3 regions of the Janthinobacterium glycogeni genome follow, and region 2 is predicted to be linked to each of the others. Evidence: predicted binding sites of a transcription regulator. Region 2 holds the regulator's gene; each other region holds the start of a gene.
The links. Region 2 encodes FliA, which starts transcription of late flagellar genes. Its sites were predicted from a motif close to CTAAAGTTTNNNNNNNNNNNGCCGNTA; they were not measured.
Positions count from the first base shown of each region.

Region 1: ACQ4W4_RS14125 (DUF5610 domain-containing protein) is a predicted target of FliA. The motif match lies at 5,135-5,161, and genes of this name have one in related genera.
Region 3: ACQ4W4_RS14490 (flagellar protein FliT) is a predicted target of FliA. The motif match lies at 5,930-5,956, and genes of this name have one in related genera.

Region 1 covers NZ_JBNYXP010000005.1:269,380-279,359, reverse strand. The annotation lists gene ACQ4W4_RS14150 (CDP-6-deoxy-delta-3,4-glucoseen reductase) at 1-574, shown strand, start outside; gene ACQ4W4_RS14145 (MFS transporter) at 653-1,924, shown strand; gene ACQ4W4_RS14140 (DUF1345 domain-containing protein) at 1,963-2,628, shown strand; gene ACQ4W4_RS14135 (HPF/RaiA family ribosome-associated protein) at 2,825-3,202, shown strand; gene ACQ4W4_RS14130 (GGDEF domain-containing protein) at 3,464-4,429, shown strand; gene ACQ4W4_RS14125 (DUF5610 domain-containing protein) at 4,431-5,063, opposite strand; gene sbcB (exodeoxyribonuclease I) at 5,211-6,659, shown strand; gene pyrF (orotidine-5'-phosphate decarboxylase) at 6,784-7,608, opposite strand; gene ACQ4W4_RS14110 (LemA family protein) at 7,766-8,380, shown strand; gene ACQ4W4_RS14105 (TPM domain-containing protein) at 8,382-9,215, shown strand; gene ACQ4W4_RS14100 (TPM domain-containing protein) at 9,215-9,736, shown strand; gene ACQ4W4_RS14095 (SDR family NAD(P)-dependent oxidoreductase) at 9,808-9,980, shown strand, end outside.
Region 2 covers NZ_JBNYXP010000001.1:959,456-969,435, forward strand. The annotation lists gene flgM (flagellar biosynthesis anti-sigma factor FlgM) at 9-317, shown strand; gene ACQ4W4_RS04425 (flagella synthesis protein FlgN) at 326-793, shown strand; gene ACQ4W4_RS04430 (FxDxF family PEP-CTERM protein) at 1,226-1,789, shown strand; gene ACQ4W4_RS04435 (hypothetical protein) at 1,923-2,780, opposite strand; gene ACQ4W4_RS04440 (translation initiation factor Sui1) at 2,852-3,214, opposite strand; gene motD (flagellar motor protein MotD) at 3,330-4,121, opposite strand; gene ACQ4W4_RS04450 (flagellar motor protein) at 4,127-4,873, opposite strand; gene ACQ4W4_RS04455 (RNA polymerase sigma factor FliA) at 4,855-5,586, opposite strand; gene ACQ4W4_RS04460 (MinD/ParA family ATP-binding protein) at 5,632-6,495, opposite strand; gene flhF (flagellar biosynthesis GTPase FlhF) at 6,488-7,816, opposite strand; gene flhA (flagellar biosynthesis protein FlhA) at 8,084-9,980, opposite strand, start outside.
Region 3 covers NZ_JBNYXP010000005.1:344,419-354,398, reverse strand. The annotation lists gene ACQ4W4_RS14515 (S9 family peptidase) at 1-1,629, shown strand, start outside; gene ACQ4W4_RS14510 (CsbD family protein) at 1,702-1,887, opposite strand; gene ACQ4W4_RS14505 (class I SAM-dependent methyltransferase) at 2,062-2,694, opposite strand; gene ACQ4W4_RS14500 (M13 family metallopeptidase) at 2,762-4,837, opposite strand; gene ACQ4W4_RS14495 (HDOD domain-containing protein) at 4,993-5,820, shown strand; gene ACQ4W4_RS14490 (flagellar protein FliT) at 6,045-6,296, shown strand; gene ACQ4W4_RS14485 (hypothetical protein) at 6,245-6,559, shown strand; gene ACQ4W4_RS14480 (type IV pilus assembly protein FimV) at 6,715-7,851, opposite strand; gene fumC (class II fumarate hydratase) at 8,024-9,418, shown strand; gene ACQ4W4_RS14470 (RNA-binding S4 domain-containing protein) at 9,514-9,735, shown strand; gene ACQ4W4_RS14465 (hypothetical protein) at 9,860-9,980, shown strand, end outside.

The sequences.
Region 1 (9,980 bases), on a different contig from region 2:
CATGGCCAGCGCGCCCGTCGAAGGCGGCCCCGTGAGCCTGCACATCCGCCACATGCCGGGTGGCCTGTTCACCGACCAGGTGTTCGGCACGATGAAGGAGCGCGACATCCTGCGCTTCGAAGGCCCGATGGGTACCTTCTTCCTGCGCGAAGATTCCGACAAGCCCATCGTGCTGCTGGCCTCGGGCACGGGCTTTGCCCCGCTGAAAGCCATCGTCGAGCACATGATCAACGAGCAATCCCCGCGCCCGATCACGCTGTACTGGGGCGGCCGCCGTCCGCACGACCTGTACATGGATGCGCTGTGCCGCCAGTGGGCCGCCGACTTGCCGCAGTTCACCTATGTGCCCGTCATCTCGGAAGCCTTGCCGGAAGACGCCTGGAGCGGCCGCACGGGCTTCGTGCACCAGGCCGTCATGGCCGACTTGCCCGACCTGTCCGCGTATCAGGTGTATGCCTGCGGCGCGCCCATCGTGGTCGAATCGGCTAACCGCGATTTCGTACAATTGTGCAAGTTGCCAGCCGACGAGTTCTACGCCGACGCCTTCACCACGGAAGCCGACCTGGCCAAGTAAGCATCCAGACAGCGGGGTGCTGCTGGCGCGGCATCCGCTGCCGTCACCCGCCCCACCCCGCTGTTCCCTGGAAATGTCATGTCTCTCGCTTCCGCCGGCAACGGCTTCAGTATCCTGCGTCACCGCAACTTCGCCTGTTACCTGTCCGCCCGCGTGCTGGGCACGGTGGCCGTGCAGATGCAAAGCGTGGCCATCGGCTGGCAGGTGTACCAGATCACGGGCAGCCTGTTCGACCTGGGCTTGATCGGCCTGGCGCAGTTCGCCCCCTTCCTCGTCTTGATTTTGCCGGCCGGCCACGTGGCCGACCGCTACAACCGCCGCAACATCATCGCCTGGTGCCTGACGGCGCAACTCGCTTGCGCGCTGGCCCTGCTGACGTTTACGTTAAGCAACATTTCCATCGTCTGGCCCGTATTCGCCGTGCTGGTGCTGTTCGGCAGCGCCCGCGCCTTCATGATGCCGGCCACGCAAGCCGTGCTGGTCAACATGGTGCCCACGCAACACTTCAGCCGCGCCCTCGCGCTCAGTTCGTCGAGCTCGCACGTGGCCATCATCCTGGGGCCTACCCTGGGCGGCTTGCTGTATTACTTCGGCCCCAAGGTCGTGTATTTGATCTCGTCGGCCTTGCTGGTGCTGTCCGTGCTGCTGATGCGCGCCACCACGCCGGCGCCGCAAGTGGTCAAGCGCGAACCCGTCAGCTGGCATACCCTGCTCGAAGGCTTGCGCTTCGTCTGGTCGAAACCCATCGTGCTGGGCGCCATTTCGCTCGACCTGTTCGCCGTGCTGTTCGGCGGCGCCACGGCCCTGCTGCCGGCGCTCGCGCACGACGTGCTGCATATCGGCCCCAGCGGCCTGGGCCTGCTGCGCACGGCGCCGGGCGCCGGCGCGGCCCTGTGCTCGATCGTGCTGGCCCTCTTTCCCATCACGCGCCGGGTGGGCGCCTGGATGTTCGGCGGCGTGGCCGTCTTCGGCCTGGGCACCCTGGTGCTGGGCAGCACCAGCTATTTCCCGCTGGCGCTGGCGGCGCTGTTCCTGATGGGCGCCGGCGACATGGTCAGCGTCTACATCCGCCACCTGCTGGTGCAGTTCGAGACGCCGGACGAGATCCGCGGCCGGGTCAGCGCCGTCAATGCCGTCTTCATCGGCGCCTCGAACGAGCTGGGCGAATTCGAATCGGGCCTGACGGCCGGCTGGTTCGGCCTGGTACGCGCCGTGCTCTTCGGCGGCGCGGCGACCCTGGCCGTGACGGGCGTATGGGCCGTGCTGTTCCCCGTGCTGTCGCGCATGGACCGCTTCCCCCACCACGAAAAGGAAGCGGCCGCCAGGACGCCCACCGCGACCGCAAACTAAAGGCTAAGATGCGCTATTGCCACTGAAGAACCCGCACCATGAAAATCACGCTTCCCTTGCACGGCTTCATCCGCAGCCGCCCCCACCTGAGCATGGCCACGGCCATCGGCGTGGCAGTCGGCCTGCTGTTGCCCTCTTCCTGGCAACAGATGACGCGTTTGCTGACGGCGTGGAATGTCGCCGTCTGGTTCTACCTGGCGACGATGGCCTGGATGATGATGCGCGCCAACCATCACAAGGTCAAGGTGATGGCGGCGCGCCAGGATGAGCGCGCCACCACGGTGCTGTCGGCCCTGTCCGTTGCATCCGTGATGAGCCTGGTGGCCATCGTCTCGCAACTGTCTTCGATGAAAGACATGGCGCCCGACGGGCGCGCGCTGCATTACGGCTTGACGATCCTGACACTGGTCGGTTCCTGGTTCCTCGTCGGTACCCTGTTCTGCTTCCACTATGCCCACCTGTATTACCAGGCCGACCCCGCCCTGCGCCCCCTGAAGTTTCCCGACGACGAGCAAAACCCCGATTACTGGGATTTTCTGTATTTCGCCTTTACCATCGCCGTGGCCGTACAAACGTCGGACGTTTCCGTGCAGACGCGGCTGATGCGGCAGATCGTGCTGGGACAATCCGTGCTGAGCTTTTTCTTCAACCTGGTCGTGCTGGGGCTGTCGATCAATATCGCGGCAGGCCTGATCAATGGATAAGGCTGACGATAAATAATTTCGTAGTGGAAACTTGACCTGGCTGAAGGGTTAAGCTCATCTTAATCGTGCGCCCCCTCTTGAAATACTGGAAAGAGGAGTAAGATAAGTTCCATGCACAGAGGTCATGTGCATGAGGCAGCAACCAGGCCGCAGCACGCCTGAGATGGGTTTTTTTTGAATTGACAGGAGTAAGCATATGCAAATCAATATTCATACCGACAGCACCATCGCCAACACCGCTGGACTGAACGAACATGTGCAATCCGTACTTGAAAGCGCACTGAGCCGCTTCCGCGACAACCTGACCCGCATCGAAGTCCATATCAGCGACACGAATGGCCCGAAAGGCGGCGCCGACGATATCCGCTGCGTCATGGAAGCACGCGTTGCTGGCTATCAACCGATTGCCGTGACCGAACAGAACGCCACCGTGCATCAATCCGTTGCCGGCGCCACCGACAAACTGAAACGCGCCATCGATAGCGCCCTGGGCCGCCTGCAAGACAGCAAGCGCCACGCCACCGGCAAGAATGCCGTGATCGATACGGCCGAAGCGGAAGAAACCGCCGAGTAATTCCCCACCTGCAGGATTTCCAGAGACTGAGGCAGCCGTTCAAGGCTGCCTTTGCACATCTGGAGCCACCTTCCTGCGCGACAACATCCATAATAGAACTGCAAGCATTCCAACTTATTAACGCGACAATGAAATAATTGTCGTATTTCCCACAGTAAGTGACACCAAGCAAGCCTTTGCCGTTACAGCCAAGTCCGCTTTACGCTATCATGAAGCTACCGGCCCCCTGCTCGCGCGCGCCGGCTTTTTGAAAGTGTGATTGTGGAACAGATCGGCAACTTCGGCGCTTCAGGCTGCAACATCGGCGATTTACAGCTATTTCGCGATGGAGCGGACAGCCAGACGGCCGCCATGCTGGCGCCCTGTCCCGTCATGCGCCTCGAAGCGGGCGAAGCCATCGCCGACACACAGGGCACCAGCCTGTACATCGTCTTGCGCGGTTCGCTGGCCGTGGCCGCCGACATCCACACGGGCATGGATGACGGCACCGTCAGCAAGGTCTTGCCCGGCGAAAGCGTGGGCGAACAATCGGTGCTCGACGAAGCGAGCAGCCTGGCCGCCATTTCCGCTCTGGAAGAAACCGACTTGCTGGTGATCGACGCGGCCGTCGTCTGGGAATTGATCGAGCAATCGAACGGTTTGGCGCGCAACCTGCTGCGCCTGCTGTCCTTCCGCATCCGCGCCGCCAACGCCCTGCTGCGCCGCCGGCAGAAACTGGGGGAGTTCTACCGCCAGATGTCGATGGTCGACAGCCTGACGGGCTTGTACAACCGCGCCTGGCTCACCGATTTATTGCCGAACATGATAGTCACGGCCCACGCCAGCGGCTCGCCGATGTCGCTGGTGATGATAGACCTCGACCATTTCAAGCGTTTCAACGACACGCACGGCCACCAGGCTGGCGACCAGGCGCTGCGCATTGCCGCGCAAGTGCTGGGCGCGGCCCTGCGGCCCACGGATTTTGCCGTGCGCTATGGTGGCGAGGAAATGATGGTGATCTTGCCCGATACCAGCGAACACGTGGCCTTGCGGGTCGCCGAACGCTTGTGCGAACGCATGCAGCAAGCCGTCATCTTCGCCGACATGCGCAGCGCGCTGCCGCACATCACGGGTTCCTTCGGCGTGGCCAGCCTGGCGCCCGGACAGGACGACGAAGCGCTGATCGCCACTGCGGACGCGGCGCTCTACCGGGCAAAAGCCTCGGGTCGCAACCGGGTCATGCTGTAGCTCAGGCAGCCTTGCTGTCGGCCGGCTTGGCCGGTGTGGCAGGCGCCGCTGCGTCATCCTTCTTGCTGCTGTGCGCGGCGATGAAGTCGGCATAGCCCTTCTGCACCAGCTCGTACGTCTTGTCGATATTGCCGGCGATGTCGCCATTCAGCACTTTCAAGCCGCCCAGAATGTCGCGCGCTTCCTTGAAGCCTTTTTCCATGCCGCCGCTGATGGTATCCATGAACTTGGTCAGGGCCGTATCGTCGTCCAGGCCGGGATTCTGTTTCTTGAAGGCGTCAAAAAATCCCGTCGACAGCGATACAATGCGGCTCGCCGTCGCTTCGGCGCTGTTGTCCTGCGAGGCCGCGTTCTGGATCGCGTCCTCGCCGTACTGGCCCTTCAACGCTTCATTGATGTTGGTGATGGCCGTCTTGTACAGCAGCGCCAGCGGCTCGTTCTCGGAACCGATCGACACGTTCAGCGAGGCCTGCATGATGGAGGCGTTCAATTGCAGCTTGCTGCGGTCGTTCACGCTCATTTCAGCGTTGACGCCGTCCTTTTGCTGGACTTTATCGTCCTTGCCGGCAACGCCCGTACTGACGGAAGTCACGGAAGGGGTGGAATTGCCGCTTGCGGCGATGGGAATTGACACGATAGACCTCCTTGAACGGGCAATGTATGCCACCATGCGGGAAACGCGATGATGACCATCCTCTCGTGTAGTATCGGCAGGTTTTCAGAAAACTGTAGCAGCGGCCGCTTTTAGGGGCCCGGATAACCAATCAAGCAACGACCATCAATGACTAACCAGACCTTTCTTTGGCACGACTACGAAACCTTTGGCGCCCAGCCGCGCCGCGACCGACCGGCCCAGTTCGCCGCCATCCGCACGGATGCCGAACTCAACGAGATCGGCGAACCCATCATGCTGTATTGTCAGCCTGCCAATGATTTCCTGCCCGACCCGCAATCGTGCCTGATCACGGGCATCACGCCGCAGCAATGTCTGCAGCTGGGCGTGTCAGAACACCAGTTCGCCGCCACCATCGAGGCGGCCTTTTCCGAGCCGGGCACGATCGGCGTGGGCTACAACACCATCCGTTTCGACGATGAAGTCACGCGTTTCCTGTTCTGGCGCAACCTGATCGACCCGTATGCGCGCGAATGGAAAAACCATTGCGGCCGCTGGGACATCCTCGACGTGGTGCGCATGACGCACGCGCTGCGCCCGGAAGGCATCGCATGGCCGAAGCGCGACGATGGCCAGACCAGTTTCAAACTGGAACACTTGAGCAAGGCCAATGGCCTGGTCCACGAAGCGGCGCACGATGCGCTGTCCGACGTGCGCGCCACCATCGCCCTGGCGCGCCTGATCAAACAGAAACAGCCGAAACTGTTCGAATTCTGCCTGGCGCTGCACAAGAAGGACAGGGTCGCCAGCGAAATGGGCATGCACTTGGCCGCTGGCGAGCGCCAGCCTTTCCTGCACGTGTCGGGCATGTTCCCCGCCGAACGGGGCTGCCTGGGCGTCGTCTGGCCGCTGGCCACGCACCCGAGCAATAAAAATGAAATCCTCGTCTGGGATTGCGCCTACGACCCGCGCGAACTGTTCCAGCTGGACGCCGACACCATCCGCACGCGCCTGTTCACGCGCAAGGAAGCCATGCCGGAAGGCATGACGCGCCTGCCCGTGAAAAGCGTGCACCTGAATAAGTCGCCCATGCTGGTCGGCAACTTGAAGACCTTGTCGCCGGCCATGGCCGCGCAATGGGGCATCGACGTGGACGCCGCGAAGATCAATGCCCAGCTGGCCGCCGCGGCGCCGAACATGGACGCCATCTGGGCCGAAGTGTTCCAGCGCCCGGGCGCGAACGTCGCGCTGGACGTGGATGAAGATTTATACAATGGTTTCGTCAGCAATGACGACCGCCGTTTGCTCGAATCCTTGCGTCGTGAAACGCCGGCCAAGCTGGCCACGGCCCGCCCCTCGTTTGCCGACGAACGCCTGCAGGAATTGCTGTTCCGCTACCGCGCCCGCAATTTCCCGCAAACCCTGAGCGAAGCGGAAAGCCTGCGCTGGGAACAGCACCGCGCCGCCCGACTATTCGACGGCGACGGCGGCGCCCGCACCATCGAAATGCTGTTTACGGAGATCGACGTGCTGTCGGAGTCGGTCGATGAGCGAGGGGAAGAGATTCTGGGCGAGCTGTACGACTATGCGGAGATGGTTGCGCCCATGCGCGACTGAAGGACCAGGGCGGCCAGGTAGGTCGGATTAGCGAGGCAAAGCCCCGCGTAATCCGACAACATTGTTGGCCCGAGCGTGGTGGTATCGGATTACGCGGCTACGCCGCTAATCCGACCTACGCCGCTTAAACCGCACGATGTTGATTGATCGCATCGCGCGTTTCAATGGCCACGCGCCGCGCCGCGTCGGCCCAGTCTTCGCCGTCCTGCGGCGTGGCGTAGATGATGGCGCGCGAGGAGCTGATCATCATGCCCATGCCGTTCGCCGTCTGGCCCGCGCCGACGGTGGCGGCGATGTCGCCGCCCTGGGCGCCGATGCCGGGCACCAGCAGCGGCATGTCGCCCACGATGGCGCGCACTTGCGCCAGTTCTTCAGGGAAGGTGGCGCCGACGACGAGCGCGCACTGGCCATTCTTGTTCCATTTCCCGGCCACCAGGCGCGCCACGCGCTGGTACAGCGGTTCGCCGTCCGTGTCGAGGAATTGCAGGTCCGAGCCGCCCGGGTTCGAGGTGCGGCACAGGATGATCACGCCGCGGTCTTTCCACGCCAGGTAGGGATCGAGCGAATCCTCACCCATGTACGGGTTCACGGTGACGGCGTCGGCGCCATAGCGTTCGAACGCTTCGCGCGCGTATTGCGTGGCCGTCGCGCCGATATCGCCCCGTTTCGCGTCGAGGATCAGCGGGATGTGCGGATAGTTCTCGCGCACGTAGCGGCAGATGTCTTCCAGCTGCTTTTCCGCGCCCAGCGCGGCAAAATAGGCGATCTGCGGCTTGAAGGCGCAGGCCAGGTCGGCCGTGGCATCGATGATGCGCGTGCAAAAGGTGGTGATTCCATCAGGCAAGTCGCGCAGTTCGGCCGGCAGTTTCGCCAGGTCGGGGTCCAGGCCCACGCACAGCAGGGAATTATTGGCCGTCCACGCGGCGGATAATTTATCGATGAAATTCACGGCACACCTTCTCTATATTCAGTTGCAAACCCCGTATTGTAACGCGGCGCAGGCCATGCAAGGCAGGCTGAGCCGGCGCCTGGCGCTTATTAAACCGACATGGCGGGCCGTTTCAGGTATATTTGCCCCACCTCCTTTACTCTGCACGGAACCCATCATGCAAATCATCAATCAATTCACCAAATGGCTGCGCCTGGCGCTGAGCGTCACCGTCCTGGCCGGCATCCTGACGGGCTGCGGCTACAACGACTTCCAGAGCAAGGACGAAGCCACCAAGGCCGCCTGGGGCGAAGTGGTCAACCAGTACCAGCGCCGCGCCGACCTGATTCCCAACCTGGTGAACACCGTCAAGGGCTACGCCACGCACGAACGCGAAACCCTGGAAGCGGTGACCAAGGCACGCGCCGCCGCCACCAGTTTCCAGATCACGCCCGAGGTGCTGAACGACCCGGCAGCCTTTGAAAAGTTCCAGCAAGTGCAGGGCCAGCTGTCGTCGGCCCTGTCGCGCCTGATGGTGGTGTCCGAGAAATACCCTGACCTGAAAGCCGATACCAGCTTCCGCGACTTGCAGTCGCAGCTGGAAGGCACGGAAAACCGCATCACCGTGGCGCGCCAGCGTTACATTGCCGCCGTACAGGATTACAACGTGCATGCGCGCAGCTTCCCGAACAACCTGACGGCGATGATCTTCGGCTACAAGGTCAAGCCTTCGTTCACGGTGGAAAACGAAAAAGCCATTTCGACCGCGCCGACCGTCAACTTCGGCAAATAAGATGAAAGCCTGGTCTTATCTGGCGGCGCTGGCGACGGCGCTGCTGCTGTGGTCGATGCCGCCGGCCGGCGCGCAGGGCTTGCAGCCCGTGCCGCCGCTGACCGCGCGCGTGACGGACAACGCCGGCATGCTCGACGCCAAACAAAAGGCGGCACTGGAAGGCGTGCTGGCCGATTACGAAGCCAAGACGGGCAGCCAGATCGCCGTGCTGCTGGTCAAGAGTACGGAACCGGAAGCCATCGAGCAATACAGCATCCGCGTGACGGATGCCTGGAAGCTGGGCCGCAAGGGCGTCGATGACGGCGTGCTGCTGATGGTGGCGAAGGACAACCCATCGTCCTTGCGCCGTTTGCGCATCGAGGCGGGCCGCGGCGTACAGGGCGTGCTGACGGATGCGCAATCGAAACGCATCCTGCAGGACGTGATCGCGCCGCATTTCAAGCAAAATGACTATTACGGCGGCCTGGTGGCCGGCATTGGCGCCATCGCTACCTTGCTGAACCAGGAACAATTCCCCGCACCGGCGCAAAAACAGGCCCCGGCGACTGTGGAAGCTGGCGGCCTGACCTTCTGGCTGCCGCTGCTGTTCTTTGGCTTTCTTGTGCTCGTGACCGTGTTCCGCTCGCGCGGCGGGCCGAACCGGCTGCAGCGCGGCAGCAACTGGTCCAGCGGCGCCACCGGTGTCGTGCTGGGCAGCATTTTGAGTCAGGCGCTGAACAACCGCAGTGGCGGAGGAGGCTTCGGCGGCGGCGGCGGATTTGGCGGCGGCGGCGGCGGCGGTTTCGGAGGCGGCGGCGGCGGTTTTGACGGTGGCGGCGCCTCGGGAGATTGGTAATGACGAAACAACTGACATTCGGACAGCGCTGTGGACGCGCCTTGAAACATTTGCGGGGCACGCCGGCCACGGCGCGCCAGGCCTTTCCAGAACGCACCCTGAAAGCCATCGAAACGGCGATTGCCGACGGTGAAACGATGCACCGGGCGGAAGTGCGCCTGATCGTCGAAGCGGCCCTGACGCCGGGCATGGCCTATCAGGGCGTGAGCAACCGCGAGCGGGCGCGCGAACTGTTCGCCCAGTATGGCGTGTGGGATACGGAAGACAACGTTGGCGTGCTGATCTATATCAACCTGGCCGAACACCAGGTCGATATCGTGGCCGACCGCAACGTGGGCCGACGCGTGACGCCGGAACAGTGGCAAGCCGTGTGCCGCACCATGACGGGCGGCTTCAAGGAAGGCAATTTCCACGACAGCACCTTGCACGCGCTGGCGCAGCTCAATACCCTGCTGCAAAGCCACTTCCCCGCCGATGGCACGCGCGGCAACCAGCTGCCGAACGAACCCATCCTCCTCTGATTCCCGCCCGGGGATTACAATCCGCCATGGCCCCGCAGCATGGCGGCGCCCCCACCCGCCGAGGAGAAAACATGAAACTGATCGATAAAACTGCCATCGTCACGGGCGCCACGCAAGGCATCGGCCTCGCTTGCGCCACCCGCCTGATCGCCGAAGGGGCGCAAGTGATGCTGGTCGACATCAAGGAAGAAGGCGCGCAGGCGGCCGCCGCCCTCGGCCCGCAGGCGCGCTTCTTTTGCGCCGA
Region 2 (9,980 bases):
ATCACGCTGTGAAAATTACCGATAACACCATTAAAAGCAATCCCGGCCTGCCGGTGGCGCCCGCGAATACTTCGGGCGCCCGGAATGCCGAGAAAGCCCAGGCAACACCGACGACGTCGGACAATGTACGCCTGTCGCCGCAAGGACAGGCATTAGCGGCCAGTGCAACTGCCGGCAGCGGCGCCGTGTTCGACACGAAGAAAGTCGAACGCATCAAGCTGGCGATCGCCGACGGCCAGTTCCAGGTCAACTCTGAAAAAGTGGCGGACGGTCTCCTCGACACGGTCAAGGACTTGCTGCACTCACGAAATAGATAGGTTTCCTCATGCAATCAGTGACTCCGTTTTCCAGCCTGCGCGACGAGCAACAGCTCATGACCACATTGCTGGCATTGATGAAAGAAGAACAGCGGCATCTGGTTGCCGCTGACATCGATGCAATCACGGAGCTCACGGCCCGCAAGACGGCGCTCGTCGGGCAGTTGAGCCAGCTGGCGGCGCAACGCCACCAGGCGCTGGCGGCAGCCGGCTTCACGGCCGCCGAAGCGGGCATGGAAGACTGGCTGGTCAGCACCAGCGATGCCGAGGCGGCGCCCCTGTGGAAAGCCCTGCTCGAGACGACACGCGAAGCGAAGGAACAGAACCGGCTGAACAGCCTGCTGGTCAACAAGCACATGCTGCATACGCAAGGCGCCCTGAACGCCATGCGCCCCACCGCCCAAAGCGGCAATTTCTACGGCCCCAGCGGCCAACCGATGGCGAACACGACCAGCCGGCGCGTCGTCATCGGCTAAGTATCTTCCCGCTTCACCCCCAGCGATGGAACAGCAGCGACAGGCACAGCAATAAGCCCTTGCTGCATGCCTGACGCCGTCTCGAACAGCGGCCCGATACCACGGCCATCGCGACGAACATCATCGCCGTACCGCCCCACTTTCAGCGAGAATGCGGCGGAGCCGGCGTGCCCGCATTCCCTCCACAACGCCGCACGCAGAAACAACAGCGCCCCCTTTCACGTCCACACATTTGAGCACGCTCAAACTTGATGGAAATGATGACTATATGCTAACTACAGCATACGCCGCACCAATACATGGCGGGACTTTCCTCGCCGACACGAACGTCGTTCCCGCAGGCATAGCTAATCCATTGCACGCGTCCAGCTTGCGCTTTGGCGCTGCGCCATGACGCACACCACTTCCACTGCACATACACAGGAGCATGATATGAACTCTCTCTCAGTAACCAAGGCTGGCGCGGCGCTGCTGCTCGGCTACACCCTGCTGGCGCCAGCCGCGCAGGCCGAGACGCAAGCCGTGTTCTACAACCATCTCGTATCGACGGCCGTGGTGGCCGCGCCGCTGCTGGCGCAAGACACCTTGTTCGTCGACACCTTCACGACGGAGCGCGGCTCGCTGCTGCAAACGACCACGTTTACGGTCGGCAGCGGCGTGCAGTCGTTCACGGGGAACGCCGCCTGGCTGGTCACGGGCGCCAGCGAATTCGGTCCCCGCCTGACCGGCGTCAACATTGACTTGTTCGACTCCAGCCATAACCTGGTGCAGTCCGACACCTTCGCCGGCGTGCTGGGCGCGTTTGCCCATTCGACTTTCAACGGCCTGCTGGGACCTGGCATCTATACCCTGGTGGCAAGCGGCCTCGGCGTGCGTGATTCCGTGCTGGACATTTCCATCACCACGGCCGTGCCCGAACCGGAAACCTACGGCATGCTGCTGGCGGGACTGGGGCTGATCGGCTATAGCGTACGGCGCCGCAAGACGGCTGTCTGACCCGCACCCGGCGCCTGCAAGCACTGCCGTAGCTGGCAGACCTGGCGCCGGTGCGGCGACGCCACGCACGGACTGGCCTATGCACGGACTGGCTGATGCACGGGCCAGCCTATGCAGAGGCTGGTCTACGCACTCAACCGTGCGTGGGCCGGCCCGTATGCTGGCGGAATTTCGCGGCGATGCCATTCGCCTTGATCAGGGCGGCGGCCTGCTGCTCGGGTGTCAACTCGTTCTGCAGCCAGTGCCAGTAGCTGTCCTGGTAGGGATTCGTGGTGCCGGGCGTAAGGATGTCGTCGTAGACCATGCGCAGGGCCAGCAGGTAGCCATACGCTTGCGGCGCGTCTTTCTGCACCACGTCGCCATCGCGCAGGTAGGCCATCATCAGGGTCGATACGCTGGTCAGTTCCGCCGCATCCGCCTGCGCCGTCAGCTGGGCGATGGCTTGCCGCTTCCATGCCTGCACCAGCGGATCGTCGGGACGGTTGCGCAGCGCGCTGCGGTCGCCGAACGGGCCTTCCGACAGGAACAGGGTGGCCGCGCCCGGAACGCCGCCTTGCGCGGCAGTGGCCAGGTAGCCAAGGCGGTCCTCGCGCTGGCGCTGCGTCAGACCCGCGCACAGCTGCTGCTGGGCAGTTTTTTCTTCCGCCGTCATTTCTCGCCCCAACTCGAATTCCATCCCCGGCAAGCGGCTTTCGCGCTGGAAGACGATGCAGTCGTCGATCAGGTTGTAGGCCGCATACGCGTCCTCCGGCTTGCCGCTGGCGCCCAGGCGTTCGAGCCGCTGCGCCAGGGACACGACAACGGGCGCGGGATCGGCGGCCGGGGTGGCGTCGATACTCAAATACGACGCCAGGCTGCGTCCCGCCGGCGCGCTGGCGGCAGCGGCGGCGCCAGTGTCCGGCGCGCCGCCATCGGGTGCGGGCCAGTACACGAGCGCCAGCACTGCCGCGATGGCAGCGGCGATGGCAATACCGGTCAGTTTGCTGTTCATATGAGGTGGCGCATAAAAGGAAATGCACGTTACCACAGGCGCACGGCAGCGGGCCGCACGCCTTCGCACGCTCAGCCGCCGGCCTTTTTCGGCTGGTGGCCCAGCTTGGCCAGCGCCGCCATCACCGTCTCGACATGGTCGCCCTGCACTTCGATCACGCCGTCCTTGACCGTGCCGCCCGAGCCGCATTGCGTGCGCAGCTGCTTGCCCAGCAGGGCCAGCGCGGCGGCGTCCAGCGCCAAGCCCTTGACCACGGTCACGCTCTTGCCGCCACGGCCCTTGGTCTGGCGCGACACGCGTACCACGCCATCGCCCGCCGGCGCCGTCTTGGCTTGCGCCTTGCACGCGCACTGCGCCAGCGGCAGGCGGCAGGCGGGACACATGCGGCCCGTCTCGGTGGAATAGACGAGACCGCCCAGGGAGCTGCTTTTCATGATGGAGTCGTAAAAGATGGGAAGGCGGCGATTGTACCAAGCAATGCCGGGGGCAGTTCCTTCGGAATCGGTATGCGCCCTATTCGGCCGCTTCCCCCCGACGGGTCTGCCCTCACTAGTCAGGTGTCGCGGGTGTCGCCACGGCAGGAGGCGCCGTCGGCACTTCCGTCACCGTTTCCGGGATCCCCGAGAGGATCGTCACGGCGACCCGGCGGTTGCGCGCGCGCCCTTCCGGGGTTTCGTTGGGCGCCACGGGGATATTGTCGGCGTGGCCCACCGCCGTCAGGCGCGATGCCTTGACGCCGCTGGCGATGAACAGGCGCACCACGGCGCTGGCGCGCGCGGCCGACAATTCCCAGTTCGAGGCAAAATTGGAATTGCTGATCGGCTGCACGTCGGTATGCCCTTCCACCTGCACATCGTGCGTGTCATCCTTGAGCAGCACGGCGACGGCGCGCAGGGCCTGGTCCGATTCGGCCGTCAGGCGCGCCGCGCCCGGGTCGAACAGCACGCTGGCATTGATTTCCACGCTCACGCCGCGGCTCGTCTGCGTGACCCGCACCTTGCCTTCCTTGACCAGCGGCGCCAGGGTGGACGTGAGGTCCTGCGCCAGGCGCGTCATGTGTTCGCGCTCGCGGCGGATGGCTTCCGTGCGGCGTTTCAGGGCGGGATTCGGCAACGGGATCGCCTGCGGCGCTTCCATGATGATGGGCGGCGCACCCTTTTCCAGGCTGAAGGCCTGGCCGATGGCGTTCTGGAAGACGCGGTACTTGCCTTCGTTGACTTGCGAAATCGCGTACATCACGACGAAAAACGCGAACAGCAAAGTGATAAAGTCGGCGTACGAGATCAGCCAGCGGTCCTGGTTGTCCGGTTCCTCGTCATACTTCCTGCGCGCGCGCCGCATCATGGTCAGTGCTCGTGCAGCAGACTGGACACGCGCTCTTCGATGATGCGCGTGTGGTCGCCCGTGGCGATGTCGTACAGCACGGCGGCCGTGATTTCATACTGCACCACGCGACGCGAGACGATGGCCTTGAGCTTGTTCGCCACCGGCAGGAACAGCAGATTGGCCAGACCCACGCCATAGATCGTGGAAACAAAAGCCACGGCGATGCCGCTGCCCAGTTTGCTCGGGTCGGTGAGGTTTTCCATCACGTGGATCAGGCCCAGCACGGCGCCCAGGATGCCGATGGTGGGCGAATAGCCGGCCGCCGATTCCCACACCTTGACGGCCTGGCGCTCGGCCATTTCGTAGGCGGAGATTTCCACGTCGAGCAGCTGGCGCAGCTTGTCGGGCGCGATGCCGTCGACGATCATGCGCAAGCCCTTGGCGTTGAAGCGGTCGGCCGTGTTTTCCATCAGGCGCTCGAGCGCCAGCGGACCGTCGCGGCGCGCCGTCAGGCTCCACTGCCCGATGTCGCGCGCCAGCGCGGCGCGCGTGTCGGCCGGCGGCAAAAACACCCAGCGCAGCATTTCCAGGCCGCGCACGAAGGTGCGCAACCGCGTTTGCAGCAGCACGGCGCCGAAGGTGCCGATGATGACGATGGCAAAGGCGGCCGGCTGCAGCAGGGAGGCCATCTTGCCGCCTTCCAGTGCCTGGCCGACCAAGAGGCCCGCCAGCGCCAGCGCCAGCCCGATTACGCTGGACCAGTCCACGCCTGCTCCCTCAAGGTTGCGCGCAGGCGCGCGACGGCCTGGGTATGCAGCTGCGAGACGCGCGATTCGGATACGCCCATCACCGCGCCGATCTCCTTCAGGTTCAGCTCTTCTTCGTAATACAGGCCCATGAGTATTTTCTCGCGTGGTGGCAGCGCGTCGATGGCATCGATCACGGATTGCCGGAAATCGGTATCGAGCAGGGAACGCAAGGGGTCGCTGTCCTCGTCCACGCAGTGGCGGTCGAGGAAGCTGTCATTGCCATCCGGGTCATGAAAGTCTTCGTAGTACACCAGCTGGTGGCCGCCGCCGTCGCCCAGCATTTCCTGGTAATCGGCCAGCGACATTTTCAGCAGCTTCGCCACTTCCGACTCCGTCGGCGGATGGCCGAGGCGCTGCTGCAAGGTGCTCATCGCCTCTTCGATCTTGCGCATGTTCTGGCGCATGCTGCGCGGCAGCCAGTCGCTGGTGCGCAATTCGTCGAGCATGGCGCCGCGGATGCGCAGCACGGCATACGTCTCGAACTGCGCGCCATGCGTCTCTTCATAGCGGGTAATGGCATCGAGCAGGCCGATCATGCCGGCCTGGATCAGGTCATCGACCTCGACCGAAGGCGGCAATTTCGCCTTCATATGGTGCGCCAGACGCTTCACCAGCGGAATGTGCTCCGTCAGCAAATAGTCCTTGTTCGATTTCCCTTTGACCGTGTACATAGGCTGCTTATTGTTTTCTCGTCTTATCTGGTGCTACGGTTGGTGTCAGGCGCTGAACTGGTGCGGGCTCCCCGTCTGGTACAAGGTGCCGCCAAGCACCGGCGCCGCCGAACGGGCCAGCCGCTCGGCCAGTCCGCGAAACGCCACCGAGGCGCCCGCCAGCGGAAACGCATCGACCACGCTGCGGCCCAGCCGCGCCGCGCGGTGCAGATATTCATCGGCAGGCACCGAACCCATCGAGGTCAGCTTCACGGCCAGGTAGCGGCTCGCCGCCTGTGCCATATTATCGTATACCACTTTTGCCTCGGATTCGGAAGCGCCCGTGACGAGAATGCCGAACGGACGGCGTCCCAGTTCCTGGCTCAGGCGCTTGATCAGGCAGTACGCCGCCTTGATCGAAGTGGCGCTGGTCGACACTTGCACCACGATATCCGACGAAGCCATCAGCGGCACGGGGAAGCAATCGCCCTCGTCGGCCACGACGCCGTCGACCAGCACGATGCCGCTCTGGCGCGCCAGCACCTCGAAGGTCTTGCCCAGGCGGCGCAATTCATCCTCGCCCGCATAGTCCATGCTGTCCATCAGGTGGTTACGCGCGCCCAGGCTGGCCACGCCGAAGCCTTGCGGCACCTGGTGGATGACCTGATTCAAGCCGCACTGCTGGCGCGCCACGTCGCGCAGGCTGGCGCCGTGCGCCAGTCCCAGCCGTGCAGCCACGCCGTCGCTGCCGCCGCTGGCGTCGAGCAGCAGCACGTCATTGCCGCCATAGGCGAGCGAAGCGCCCAGGTTGACCAGCATGGCGCCCTTGTCGTCCTGCGGCGTGGCCGAGAGGAACGTCATGACGCGCGGCTGCGGGCCGGCCAGCATGCGGCGCAAGCCTTCGGCCTGGTCGAAATCGAAATTAGCCAAGGTGCACCCCGCGCGCTTCATTATTGCGGGCGGCCGCCTGCGCCATCAGCAGCGGCAGTTCGGCATCGGAAAACTGCGTCGCCGCCGAGTCGCGCTTGAGCTTGAAGGCGCGGTCGATCAGGTAGCCGCGGTCGGCCAGGTACAGGTCTTCCGGCACGCGCTGGCCGTTCGACACATAAAACAGGTTCAGCTTCTGGCGGATCACCACGTCGAGCACGTTGCCGATCGACGCCGCTTCATCGAGCTTGGTCATGATGCAGCCGGCCAGGCCGCTGCCCTGGTAGGCGCGCACCACTTCGTTCAGCGTTTCCTGCGTCGCCGTCGAGTTCAGGCACAGCAAACGCTTCACGTCGGCGCCGGCGCCCGACAGCATGGCCACCTGTTCCGTCACCATCTGGTCACGCTGGCTCACGCCCACGGTATCGATCAGCACCGTGTGCTTGTTCTTGAGTTCCTTCAGGGCGATGCGCAAGTCCGCTTCATCCTTCACCGAATGCACCATCACGCCGAGGATCTTGCCGTAGATGCGCAGCTGTTCGTGCGCGCCGATACGGTAGGCATCCGTGGTGATCAGGGCCAGCTTTTCCGGGCCGTGGCGCATCACGCAACGGGCCGCCAGCTTGGCCGTGCTGGTGGTCTTGCCGACGCCGGTCGGGCCGACCAGCGCGAATACGCCGCCCTGCTCCAGCATGGCGTCTTCATTGGCGACCGTGTTCAGGTTGCGGCTCAGGACCGTCTTGATCCAGCGCATGCTTTGCGCACCGTCGAGGCCGGCGGGCAGCTTGTCGATCAGGTAGCGCGCCAGGCTGGCCGAGAAGCCGGCGGCCAGCATTTCGCGCAGCACGACGGCTTTTTGCGGCTCGCGCTGCTGCGTCGAGCCCCACGAGATTTCCGCCAGCTGGGTTTCCATCATGCCGCGCATGGCGCGGATTTCATTCATCATGCCGCTCATCTCGGCGGCGGCGTTTTCTTTGACGTGCGCCAGCGCGCTGGCCATCATCTGCTGCATGCGGGCCATGTCCACCGGCTCGCCGGCTGCCTGGCGCGGCGCGGCAGGACGTGGCGCAGACGGGCGCTGGGCCGGTGCGGCCGGACGCTGCGGCGTGGCGAACTGGGTCTGCAACTGGGGCCGGGGCTGGGCCATTTCGGACGCGGCCGGCGGCGAAGCCAGCGAAGCGGCATCGTCATTGGCCAGCGCGAGGATTTCCACCACGCCATCGGCCTGGCGGTTCGACAGGATCACGGCGTCGGGACCCAATGCTTCGCGCACCTTGCGCAGCGCATCGCGCGACGAGGCGCCCGTAAATTTCTTCACATTCATGACCGGCCTCCCAAGGCGGGGGTGGCGCAATATTGGCTGAACTGTGTGACCATCATCGACTCCTGTTGCTTGGGCGCTGTCTTCCACATGGACACAGATCACCCGGACAGTTTCCATTATTAGCGATGCTTGCAGGAAATGATCGAAGGAACAGGACGGGAAAGTACCCGTTATTCAGTTTGCCGGCAGGAAATTGATGTTTATTTGACCAAAAGCAAGGGCTGGGGTCAGACCCGGCGGGTCTGACCCCGATGCGAATGAAGATAACTACTGCGCCCCCACCAGCGCCGTGACGCGGATGGTCTTGGTTTCCGGCACTTCCGCATGCGACAGCACTTTGAGCTGCGGCAAGGCGCGGCGCAGGAAGCGCGACAGCAGGGCGCGCAGCGGCGCCGGCACCAGCAGCACCGGCGTCAGGCCCAGCGCTTCCTGTTGCTGCGCGGCCAGGCCCGCCTGGTGCGCGATGGTGTCGGCCAGGCCCGGCTCGATGCCGGCGCCGTCGCCGCCATTGCCCATCGCCTGCATCAGCAGGCGTTCCAGGCGGCTGTCGAGGGTCATCACGGACAACTCGGCCGCGCCGGGGAACAGCTGCTGCACGATGGCGCGGCCCAGGGCCACGCGCACCAGCGCCGTCAGATCGTTCGGGTCTTGCGTATGGACCGTATGCTCGGCCAGGGTTTCGATGATGGTGCGCATGTCGCGGATGTGCACGCCCTCGGCCAGCAGGTTCTGCAGCACTTTCTGCAGGGTCGACAGCGACAGCATCTTCGGCACCAGGTCTTCCACCAGGCGCGGCGCATCCTTGCCCAGGTGGTCGAGCAGCGACTGCACTTCCGCGCGGCCCAGCAGCTCCGACGCATGCGAGGTGATCAGGTGATTCAAATGCGTGGCCACCACGGTGCCCGCATCGACGACCGTGTAGCCCATCGATTGGGCCTGGTCGCGCAGGCTGGCGTCGATCCAGGTGGCGGGCAAGCCGAACGCGGGGTCGCTGGTGGCCAGGCCCGGCAAGGTGCCGCTGGCCATGCCGGGATTGATGGCCAGGAACTGACCGTTGAACGCTTCGCCCACGCCCACTTCCACGCCCTTGAGGGTGATGCGGTAGGCGGACGGCTTCAATTCCAGGTTGTCGCGGATATGCACGGGCGGCGCCAGGAAACCCACTTCCTGGGCAAATTTCTTGCGGATGCCTTTGATGCGCTTGAGCAATTCGCCGCCCTGCGTCTTGTCGACCAGGGGAATCAAGCGGTAGCCCACTTCCAGGCCCAGGGTGTCGACGGGCATGATGTCTTGCCAGCTGGCTTCTTCCTGCTCGGGCGCCACGGTCGCCTGCGGCGTTTCGGCCGGCTTTTCGGCCGCCTCTTTTTCCTGCGAGCGTTTCTTGCTGATCAAATACGCGGAACCGGCCAGCAGCGAGGCCAGCAAAATGAAGACCATGTTCGGCATGCCGGGAATCAGACCCATGCCGCCGATGATGCCGGCGGTGATGTACAGTACTTGCGGTTTTGCAAACAGCTGCCCCACCAGCTGGGTGCCGATGTCCTGCTCGCTGGCCACGCGCGAAACGACAATACCGGCCGCCGTGGAAATGATCAGCGAAGGAATCTGCGCCACCAGGCCGTCACCGATGGCCAGCAGGGTGTAGTTCTTGAGCGCATCGGCAAAGCCCATGTCGTGCTGCAGCAAGCCCACCAGCAAACCGCCGACGATATTGATGACGGTGACCATGATGCCGGCGATGGCGTCGCCGCGCACGTATTTGCTGGCGCCGTCCATGGCGCCGTAGAATTCCGCTTCCTGCGCCACTTCGGTGCGGCGGCGGCGCGCTTCGTCTTCGCCGATCAGGCCGGCGTTCAGGTCGGCATCGATGGCCATCTGCTTACCCGGCATGGCGTCCAGCGCGAAGCGGGCACCCACCTCGGCGATACGGCCCGCACCCTTGGTCACGACGGTAAAGTTGATGATCGTCAAAATAATAAAGACCACGATACCGACTGTGTAGTTGCCGCCGATCAGGAAGTGACCGAAAGCCTCAATCACTTTACCGGCCGCGTCGGCGCCCGTATGGCCTTCCGTCAGCACCACGCGCGTGGACGCCACGTTCAGCGACAGGCGCAGCATGGTCGACACGAGCAGGATGGTCGGGAACGCCATGAAGTCGAGC
Region 3 (9,980 bases), on a different contig from region 2:
GAATTCGTGGCGCAGGAAGAAATGGGCCAGCGCACCGGCTACTACTGGGCGCCCGACGATTCCGCCATCGCCTATAAACGCTATGACGAGGCTCCCGTGCCCGTCGTGCGCCGCTTTGAAATCTTTGCCGACCGCACGGATGTCGTGGAACAGCGCTACCCGGCCGCGGGCGACCCGAACGTGCTGGTGCAGCTGCTGATCGTCTCGCCGGAAACGGGCGCGCAGCGCCAAGTGGACCTGGGCACGAACCCGGACATCTACCTGGTGCGCGCCGACTGGAGCGCGGACAGCAAGTCGCTGGTCTACCAGCGCCAGTCGCGCGACCAGAAGACGCTCGACCTGGTCGCCGTCGACGCGGCCACCCTGGCGCAGCGCACCTTGCTGACGGAAACGTCCAAGACCTGGGTCAGCATCCATGACGACCTGCGCTTCCTGTCGAACGGCACCTTCCTCTGGTCGTCCGAGCGCACGGGCCGCAACCATCTGTACCTGTACGACATGAGCGGCAAGCTGCTGCACCCCGTCACCTCCGGCGAGTGGGGCATCGACAGCGTGCTGGCCGTGAACCAGAAAACCGGTAAAGTGTTCGTGTCGTCGAACCGCGACGCCGTGATCGACAAGCAGACCTACGCCCTGGCCCTCGACGGCAGCACGGCCGACAAGCCGCAGCGCGTGACGAAAGCCGACGGCTGGCACGACACGACGTTCTCGCGCAATGGCGAAGTCTTCGTCGACACGTATTCCGACCCGGCCACGCCGCCGCAAGTGAGCATCCGCCGCCCGGACGGCGCCATGGTGGGCTGGCTGGAAGAAAATGCGCTCAACGCCAGCCATCCGTATTTCAAGTACAAGGCCGACCACCTGCCGACGGAGTACGGCACCCTGAAGGCCAACGATGGCCAGACCCTGCACTATTCGATCGTCAAGCCGTCGAACTTCGATGCGGGCAAACGCTATCCCGTCTACCTGTCGACGTACGGCGGCCCGCACTCGCAGCATGTGGCTCGCCGCTGGGGCAACAACTTCGACCAGTACATGGCGCAGCAGGGCTTTGTCGTCTTCCGCCTCGACAACCGGGGCTCGTCGCGCCGCGAGCGCGCCTTCACGGACGCCATCTATCACAACCTGGGCGCGGCCGAAGTGGCCGACCAGCTGGTCGGCATCGACTGGCTGGGCAAGCAAAGCTTCGTCGATCCTAAACGCATCGGCGTGTTCGGCTGGAGCTACGGCGGTTTCATGACCCTGCGTTTGCTGTCGGCAGCATCCGACAAGATCGCCATGGGCGTGTCGGTGGCGCCCGTGACCGACTGGTCGTTGTACGACACCCATTACACGGAGCAATTCCTCGGCATGCCGAAGGAAAACGTGGACGGCTACAAGGCCAGCACCGTATTCGCCCACCTCGACGGCCTGAAGTCGCCGCTGCTGCTGGTGCATGGCATGGCCGACGACAACGTCCTGTTCAGCAACAGCACGCGCCTGATCGACGCGCTGGTGAACCGCGGCGTGCAGTTCGACCTGATGACCTACCCGGGCGCCAAGCACGGCATCTCGTCGCGCGCGGGCCAGCGCCACGTGTACAAGAAAATTGAAATGTTCTTCAAGCAAAACCTGGGCGTAGCGAAGTAAAGCGCGCCCACAAATAAAAACCGCCGCCTGTCTCGCGACAGGCGGCGGTTTTTTTATTGAGCGTACGTCAGCTTAAGGTTTGCGCGTAACGGTCTCGACCGCATCCTTGACGTCGCCGACCTTCTTCTGCACTTTGCCTTCGACCTGGTTTGCCAGGCCCTTGGCTTGCTGTTCTTCGCTGCCGACGACTTTGCCAGCGGCTTCCTGGATTTTACCGCCGACTTCCTTCAGTTTACCTTCGACTTGATCTTTGTTCATGATAAATCCTCACTGTAGTTGGTACATCTGTTGTCCAGCCAAAAAGGCCGGTACTGCGGCTCACACGCCGTTGCAAACTGCTTGCTGCGTGTCGATGTATCCATAGTACGCCCGAGGCCGCAAAAACTATGTACGGTTCCTAACACATGTCAAAATTCATGCAAAGTGCGCCGATCAGGCTTGTTTCCGCCATACGGTAGCGAGCCACGGCTGCTGCTCGCGCGGCAAGCCGGGCGGCCGATAGTATTGCTCGACCAGGGTAAAACCGGCCGCCTGCATGTAGCCGGCCCATGTCGCTTCGTCGTGGTAACTGCCGTAGCGCGCGCCGTTCCAGCCTTCCTGGTTTTGCCCGCGCGGATTCGAGCTGAACAGCATACCGCCCGGTTTCAGGCACGCGTACAAAGCGCGCAGCACGCCGGGCAAGGCGGCGCTGGGCACGTGGAACAGCACGGCATTGGCGAACACGCCGTCGAAGTGCGCGGCGGGCAAGTCGAGGTCGACGAAATCCTGCTGCCATACGCTGCAGCCGCTGTAGGCGCGCGCCATCTCGACGAAACGGGGGCAGCCGTCAACGCCCGTGGCGTGGTGGCCCAGGGCCGTGAACGCCTTCAGATCGCGGCCGGGGCCGCAGCCCAGGTCGAGGATGGCCAGCGGCGCGGGCTTGCCGATGGCGTTCAGCAGCGCGGCGATGTTCTGGCTGACGTCGTGATCGCGCGTGCCTTCGAAAAACTGCTCGGCGCTGGCGTCGTAATGGGCCAGGGTGCGGCCCGTGATGGCGTGGATGGGATCTTGCGGGGTTGGCTTCATGGCGCTCCAATCAGTAATCACGCCATTTTACGGTGCCGGCGCGCTGGGCGTCCGGCACCGCTTATGACTACCAGACGCGCACGCGCTGTTCCGGCGCCAGGTACAGCTGCTGGCCCGGCTGGACGTCGAAGGCCGGATACCAGGCGTCGAGGTTGCGCACGGTGGCGGCGCGGTATTGCGCCGGCGCATGGCCATCCGTGAGGATTTGCTGGCGCGCCGCCGCTTCGCGCGCCTTGCTGCGCCAGCTGACGCCATAGCCGATGAAGAACTCGCGGTCCGCCGCGGGCTGCGCCGGCTTGCCCTGCTGCGACAGGGTGAACGCGTCATAGGCGGCTGCCACGCCGGCCAGGTCGGCCAGGTTTTCGCTCAGGGTCAGCTGGCCATTCACGGCCAGGTCGGGAAACGGCTTATAAGCCGCGAACTGCGCCACCAATTGCTTGGATGCCGATTGGAAATGCGCCAGGTCGGCCGGCGTCCACCAGTCGCGCAGCTTGCCCTGGGCGTCGAACTGCGCGCCCTGGTCGTCGAAGCTGTGGCTGATCTCGTGGCCGATGGTGGCGCCGATGCCGCCATAGTTGGCCGCATCGGATGCCTGCGGGTCGAAGAAGGGCGGCTGCAAAATGGCGGCTGGGAAATTCAATGCATTTTGCAGCGGCAGGTTGACGGCGTTGACCAGCTGCGCCGGCATGGCCCAGGCTTTGCGGTCAGGAGACTGGCCCAGCTTGGCCAGTTCCTGCCGGTAATGGAACTGCTCCGCCCGCTGCACATTGCCCAGCGCATCGCCGCGCACCACGCGCAAGCCCACATAGCTTTCCCACTGTTCGGGGTAGCCCACGCCCACGTACAGGGTCTTGAGTTTTTCCTGCGCCTGCGCCTTGGTGGCCGGCGCCATCCAGTCCAGCTTGTCGATGCGGCGCGAGAAGGCGGCGACGATATTCGTCACCATGTCCTGCACGCGGGCTTTCGATTCCGGCGGGAAATAGCGTTCCACGTACAGCTTGCCGACGGCGTCGCTGAGGGCCGCATTCGTCGCGGCCAGCGCCCGCTTGCTGCGCAGCGACTGCTGCGGCGTGCCGCTCAGGGCGCTGCCATAGAAGGCGAAGCGCTGGTCGGCGGCCGCCTTCGGCAAGATCGTGCTGAAATGGTTAATCGCGTGGAAGGCCAGGAAATCTTTCCACGTGGCCAGCGGCACGCTTGCCACCAGTGCGGCGCTGCCCGTCATGGCCGTCGGATGCCAGACGATGAAATCCGTCTGCTTGCCCAGGCCTGCCGCCTGGAAGAAGGCTTGCCAGTCCAGGCCCGGCGCCTTGCTGGCGAAGTCGGCGGCGCGCCATGCATTGTTGCCCTTGGCGACATCGGCCGAATCCTCGCGGCTGGCGTGACTTGCAGCAATTTGCTGTTCGAGCGCAAACACGCGCGCGGCGCGGGCCGGCGCATCGCGGTAGCCGGCCTGCTTGAGCATGGCGGCGATATGCGCCTGGTAGCCGGCGCGCAAGCCCTGCATGCGGGCACTGTCGCTCTGGTAAAAGGCGCGGTCGGGCAAACCCAGCCCGCCCTGCAGCAGGTAGGCCACATTGCGCGTGGTGTCGTTCAAGTCTTGCGCGACCCACAGGCCGAACAGGTTTTCCGTGTAAAAATTGGTGGCGTTGAGCGGGTCGACATCGGCGCGCAGGCTCTCGCCCAGCGCGCGGGCCAGCCCCGCCTGGTCGCGTATGCCATCGATCTTCTTGAGCAGCGGCTTGATCGGCGCCCAGCCTTTCGCTTCGATAGCCGCTTCATCCATCCAGGAACGGTAAAAATCGCTGACCTGGCGCGCGGAGGCATCCGCCTGCGGCGCCGCCGCCAGACCTTCGACGAGGGCGATGATGCGCTCGTTGGTGGCGTTGGCGAGGATGGCGAACGAGCCCCAGCTGCTGCGGTCGGCGGGAATGTCCGTGGCGCGCAGCCAGTCGCCATTCACGTAATCGTAGAAATCGTCACCGGGCAAGGCCTTCGCGGCAGCGGGGACGGGGGCGGCGGCGCTGACGGCCCCTTGCTGTCCATGCGCCCGGGCAGGCAAACCGGTCAGCGAGACGCCGGCCAGGGCGAGGATGATGGCGGCCTGGACTGGCGTCCGGGACCAGGACAAATACAAACCGTGCATGGCGATCCTTTCGATGTAATAGCCAAAATCATAACCTGAAAATCCTGCTTTTTTGGGGCGAAAAACCGTCCCCTAACTTTTTTGCATGCGGACAAAAAATCGGCATATAGTGGCACGACCGCATGCCGTACCGCACGAACGCCAAGGAGATTGCCATGCAACTGGAAGCGCTGTTCCAGCATCCCCACGCCCTGCCTGCCGCCCCGAAGATCGTCGATGAATTGGTGCGCAGTTTCGACAACCCCGCCATCGCCACCGAAGACATCGCGCGCCAGCTGGGAGCGGACCCGGCCTTGAGCGCCAAGCTGCTGCGGCTGGCCAACTCGGCCTATTACCACGTCTCGCGCAGCATCGGCACGGTGGAAGACGCCGTGCTGATGCTCGGTTTTGTTACCGTGCGCACCCTCGTCATCAGCTCCGGCCTCGTCAGCGGTTTCAAAGCCGTGCCGGGCCTGAATTTGGCGCAGTTCTGGCGCTACAGCCTGCACAGCGCCGTATCTGCCCGCTGGATCGCCAGGCAGACGGGCGACAACCAGGACCTGGCTTTCACCATCGGCATGATGCATGCGATCGGACAACTGGTGATCCATGCCGCCATGCCCGAGCAAGCCATGCAGCTCGACAAGATCGCCCCGCCGCTCGACGCGCGCCGGCTCGATGCGGAACGGGTGTCGCTGGGCTACGATTATGCGCAGGTGGGCGCCGAGCTGGCGCGCCGCTGGAAGTTTCCGCCCGCCTTTGCCGAGGCCATCGCCGCCTTCCCCGCTCCGCTGGCCAAGCCACCGTTGAACCGCCTGGCCGCCATCATCCACCTGGCCGCCTGGCGCGCGCGCATCGATGAAAACCAGCTGAGCAATGAAGAAATCATCGCCTGCTATCCCAGCGAGGTGGCCGAAGCGCTTGGTTTGCCGCCCTCCGTGCTGGTCGACAGGATGCCGCCGCTTGCCGAACTGAGCGCCGGCCTGGAAGAACTCGTCAAGTAAGCTGGCCGTTGCCCGCATCGCCAACCGAGCAGGCATGCGGGTTTGCGGGCGATGCCGCCTGCCCGCCAAAAAAACGCCAAATTATTTTCACTTTTTTTTCAAAAACACCCTCAAGTTCCCCCTGGAGCTGCCGTTAATCTAGACAAGCGGTAATCCATTCACTAGTTACGGGTGTGCTCATGACCTCCAACGACGTTCTTTCGATGTATGAAAATATTGCAGGAATGACCAATAAAATGGTCGTGGCCGCACGTTCGAGCGACTGGGATGGCTTGGATACCCTGGAAAACCAGTGCGCCAGCGCCGCCAGCGCGACCATGACGGACAAGGTGCCTGCCCTGGCCGGCGCCTCGCGCCTGCGCAAGATCGACTTGCTCAAGCAAATCCTGGCCAATGACCGCGAAATCCGCACCATCACGGAACCATGGATGACGCAACTGCCGAACGCCATGCAGGGTTCGCGCGCGCGCATGTAAGATCGCAGCGCCAGCCAGAAACGACAAAAGCACCCGAGGGTGCTTTTTTTACGTCTGCCGCCTTGCCGGGGAGCGCGCCATCTGCGGCGCTCAAGAACAAGGAGGGGAATTTGGAAGGCGAGCCCCAGGTATCTCCTGGCGTCGCCTCGCTGCCGGTTGCATCCGGCGTTCGCGAGCACATCGTCGGCATCGCGAACCGCTTCCAGACCCAGGCATTTATGCAACGCTACACCTGGTTTGCCGCGCCACACTATCGTTGGTGACTGCGCCAGGCTGGGGCTGTTTTGTCGTAGAGCAAGTCCACTGAATTAATCATATCACCATCTTTAAGAATCAGGCAACGTGATTGGCAAGCGTTTCCATGTATTTTTTCAATATCTTTTTTTATATCAAATTGTGGTGCGGCCTTGCGGCAGCATTAGCGCGAGAACGGCTCCGCTTCCGGCTCGGCCGCCGCCCCTTCTTCCACCGCTTCCGTCAGCACGGGCACATCCTTCTTCCTGCGGCCGAATGGCTTGCGCAGCAGCACCCAGTATTTCGACGGCGCGCCCGGACCCGCCGCTTGCCTGCGCTTGCGCACGATGTACGCGATGAGCGCCGTCAGCAGCAGGAAGACCAGGGTGCCGATACCGAGCCACAACATCCCGTTGCCGCCCGCCTTCTTGTCCTTGTCGGGCGCCGGCGCCGCATGCAGGGGCTTGGGCTTGGCATGGGGCGGTTGCGCCTCGGCCGGCGCGGCAACTGGCGCAACGGCAGCGGCGGCGGCAGGCAGCGCCAGCGCCTGTTGCAAGGCGCCGATCTTGCCTTCCAGTTCACCGAGCTTGTCATTAAGGGCCGTATTTTTCTCGTCCAGCGCCTCGCACGCTTGTGCCTGCTCCAGGCTGGCCTGCGGCGCACAAGCGGCCACGGGCGCCGTGGCGCGCCGCACGGGCGGCGGACGCAGAACAGAGGCAGCCGGCGCGGGCGCGGCGGGCGGCGGCACAAACACGCGCGCCGGACGCACGAGGCCCTCGGCCCGCGCGCGGGCCGCCAGCGCGGCGGCGTCGGGCGACGGCGCGACGGGTACGGCGCGTGGCGACGGCACCGGCGTGGAGACAGACGCGGGCACCGGAATAGCTGGCCGGGCCGGCGCACTGACGGGAGCGGCGGCGGGCGGCGGCGGCGTCAACCACAAGGTGCCCAGGCGCACGACGGCGCCACTGCCATTGCCCAGCAATAAATACAGGTGCACATGCCCCGCCTGGATCGCTTGCCGCGTGGCCACGCGCACATAATGGCGTCCACCGCGCTCAAACGGGCTGATCGTCAAGGTTTGCAAGGCAGGATCCATGCCGATGCCGCCACCTCGGTACACATCGGGCGAAGCCAGGCGCACGGCCACGCCATTGACCTCATCTGGCGCCAGGGCCGTCAGCTCGAGCTCGGCCAGCAAGGGCTGGCCCACGTGCGAGAGCACCGCCATCTCGCCCAGCTCGGCCGCCATGACGGGCGGCAAGCCCAGGCTGGCGGCGGCGCACGCGATCAAAGACCAACGGGGAAGGATGCTGCTGTGCATGGACTGATCGCTTTGATAACAGGATAAATAAGGGGAACTCGCCTGTCTTTAACGGCAGGAAATCGCAAAAATATAGATGGCTTGCGGCAAAAATGATGCAATACAGCATCATCCTGTGCCTTTTTGACGCCTGGAGTACACTCGATCCACCTCCATCGATGAAAGGGATGCCATGAGTAGCAGAATCGAACGCGACAGTTTCGGCCCGATCGACGTACCTGCCGACCGGCTTTGGGGAGCGCAAACGCAGCGCTCGCTCGAGCATTTCCATATCTCCACGGAAAAGATGCCGCCCGAACTGATCGCCGCCCTGGCCACCGTCAAGCGCGCGGCCGCCCACGTCAACCTGGACCTGGGATTATTGGATGGCAAGAAAGCCATCGCCATCACGCAGGCGGCCGATGAAGTGCTGGCCGGCAAGCACGACATCGAATTCCCGCTGGCCGTCTGGCAGACGGGCTCTGGCACGCAAAGCAATATGAACATGAACGAGGTGCTGGCCAACCGCGGTTCCGAGCTGATCGGCGGCTTGCGCGGCGCCGAGCGCCTGCTGCACCCGAACGACGACGTCAACCTGGGCCAGTCCTCGAACGACATCTTTCCCACCGCCATCCATGTGGCCGCCGCCCTGGCCGTCGCCAACACGGTCTTGCCGCCGCTGCGCCAGCTGCGCGCCACCCTGGACGCGAAAGCCACCGAATTTGCCGACATCGTCAAGATCGGGCGCACGCATTTGCAGGACGCGACGCCGCTGACCCTGGGCCAGGAATTTTCCGGCTACGTGGCGCAACTGGACTTTGCCGAACACATCATCACGGCAGCGTTGCCGCCGCTGCTGCAGCTGGCCGCCGGCGGCACGGCCGTGGGCACGGGATTGAATGCCCACGTGGAATTTGCCGGCCGCATCGCCGCCGAACTGGCGCGCCTGACGGGCCAGCCATTCGAGACGGCCAGCAACAAGTTTGCCGCCCTGGCCGCCCACGATGCGCTGGTCGCCGCCCATGGCGCTCTCAAAACCCTGGCCACGGCCCTGATGAAAATCGCCAACGACGTGCGCTGGATGGCGTCCGGCCCCCGCTCCGGCCTCGGTGAGATCACCATCCCCGAAAACGAGCCGGGCAGCTCCATCATGCCGGGCAAGGTCAACCCTACCCAGTGCGAAGCGCTGACCATGCTGTGCTGCCAGGTCTTCGGCAACGACGTGGCCATCACGGTGGGCGGCGCCTCGGGCAATTTCGAGCTGAACGTCTTCAAGCCCTTGATTGCGCACAACTTCCTGCAAAGCGCGCGCCTGCTCGGCGACGGCATGCGCAGCTTCGACGAGCATTGCGCACACGGCATCGCGCCGAACCGTGACCGCATCGCCGAACTGATGGAACGCTCCCTGATGCTGGTCACGGCGCTGGCGCCGCACATCGGCTACGACAAGGCGGCGCAAATCGCCAAGCAAGCCCAGCACGAAGGCACGACCTTGAAGGAAGCGGCGCTGGCCCTGGGCTTTGTGACGGAAGAGCAATTCAGCGCATGGATCGTGCCGCTGGAGATGACGCGGCCCAACAAAAGCTGAGTTACACCCTGCATTGCTGGCGGCTTCAGGTAAACTATGGATTAGTTGAGGTCGTCATCAAGTGTTGAAAACACATCATTGCAATAAGGGATACAATGCAAAAAGTAAGCTTTGATTTAACATCCGAGTTCGTCGAGCTGAACCAGCTGCTGAAGCTGGTCGGCCTGTGCGACAGCGGTGGCGCAGGCAAGGTCATGGTCGATAGCGGCGTAGTGAAGGTCGATGGCAAGAAGGAATTGCGCAAGACCGCCAAGATCCGCGCCGGCCAGGTCGTCAGCGTGGGCGATATCCGTATCACGGTCGTCGCTCCCGTTTGATGCCGGCATGGGGCGCAAAAGCGGCCCCATGCGTACAGCCAGCCCCCCGCCGGCCGGCTGCCTGCATCAAGCTGCAAACATGTCGTTATTGTCAGATAAATATCGATTGCGGAAGGGAAGCGCCATGGACCATCCCGAACAAGGTACGCGCAGCCAGGAACGCCTGATCGGCGACTTGCGCCAGGTCATAGAAAACGCGGAAGAATTGCTGCGTAACACGGACAAATATACCAGCAGCCTGTACC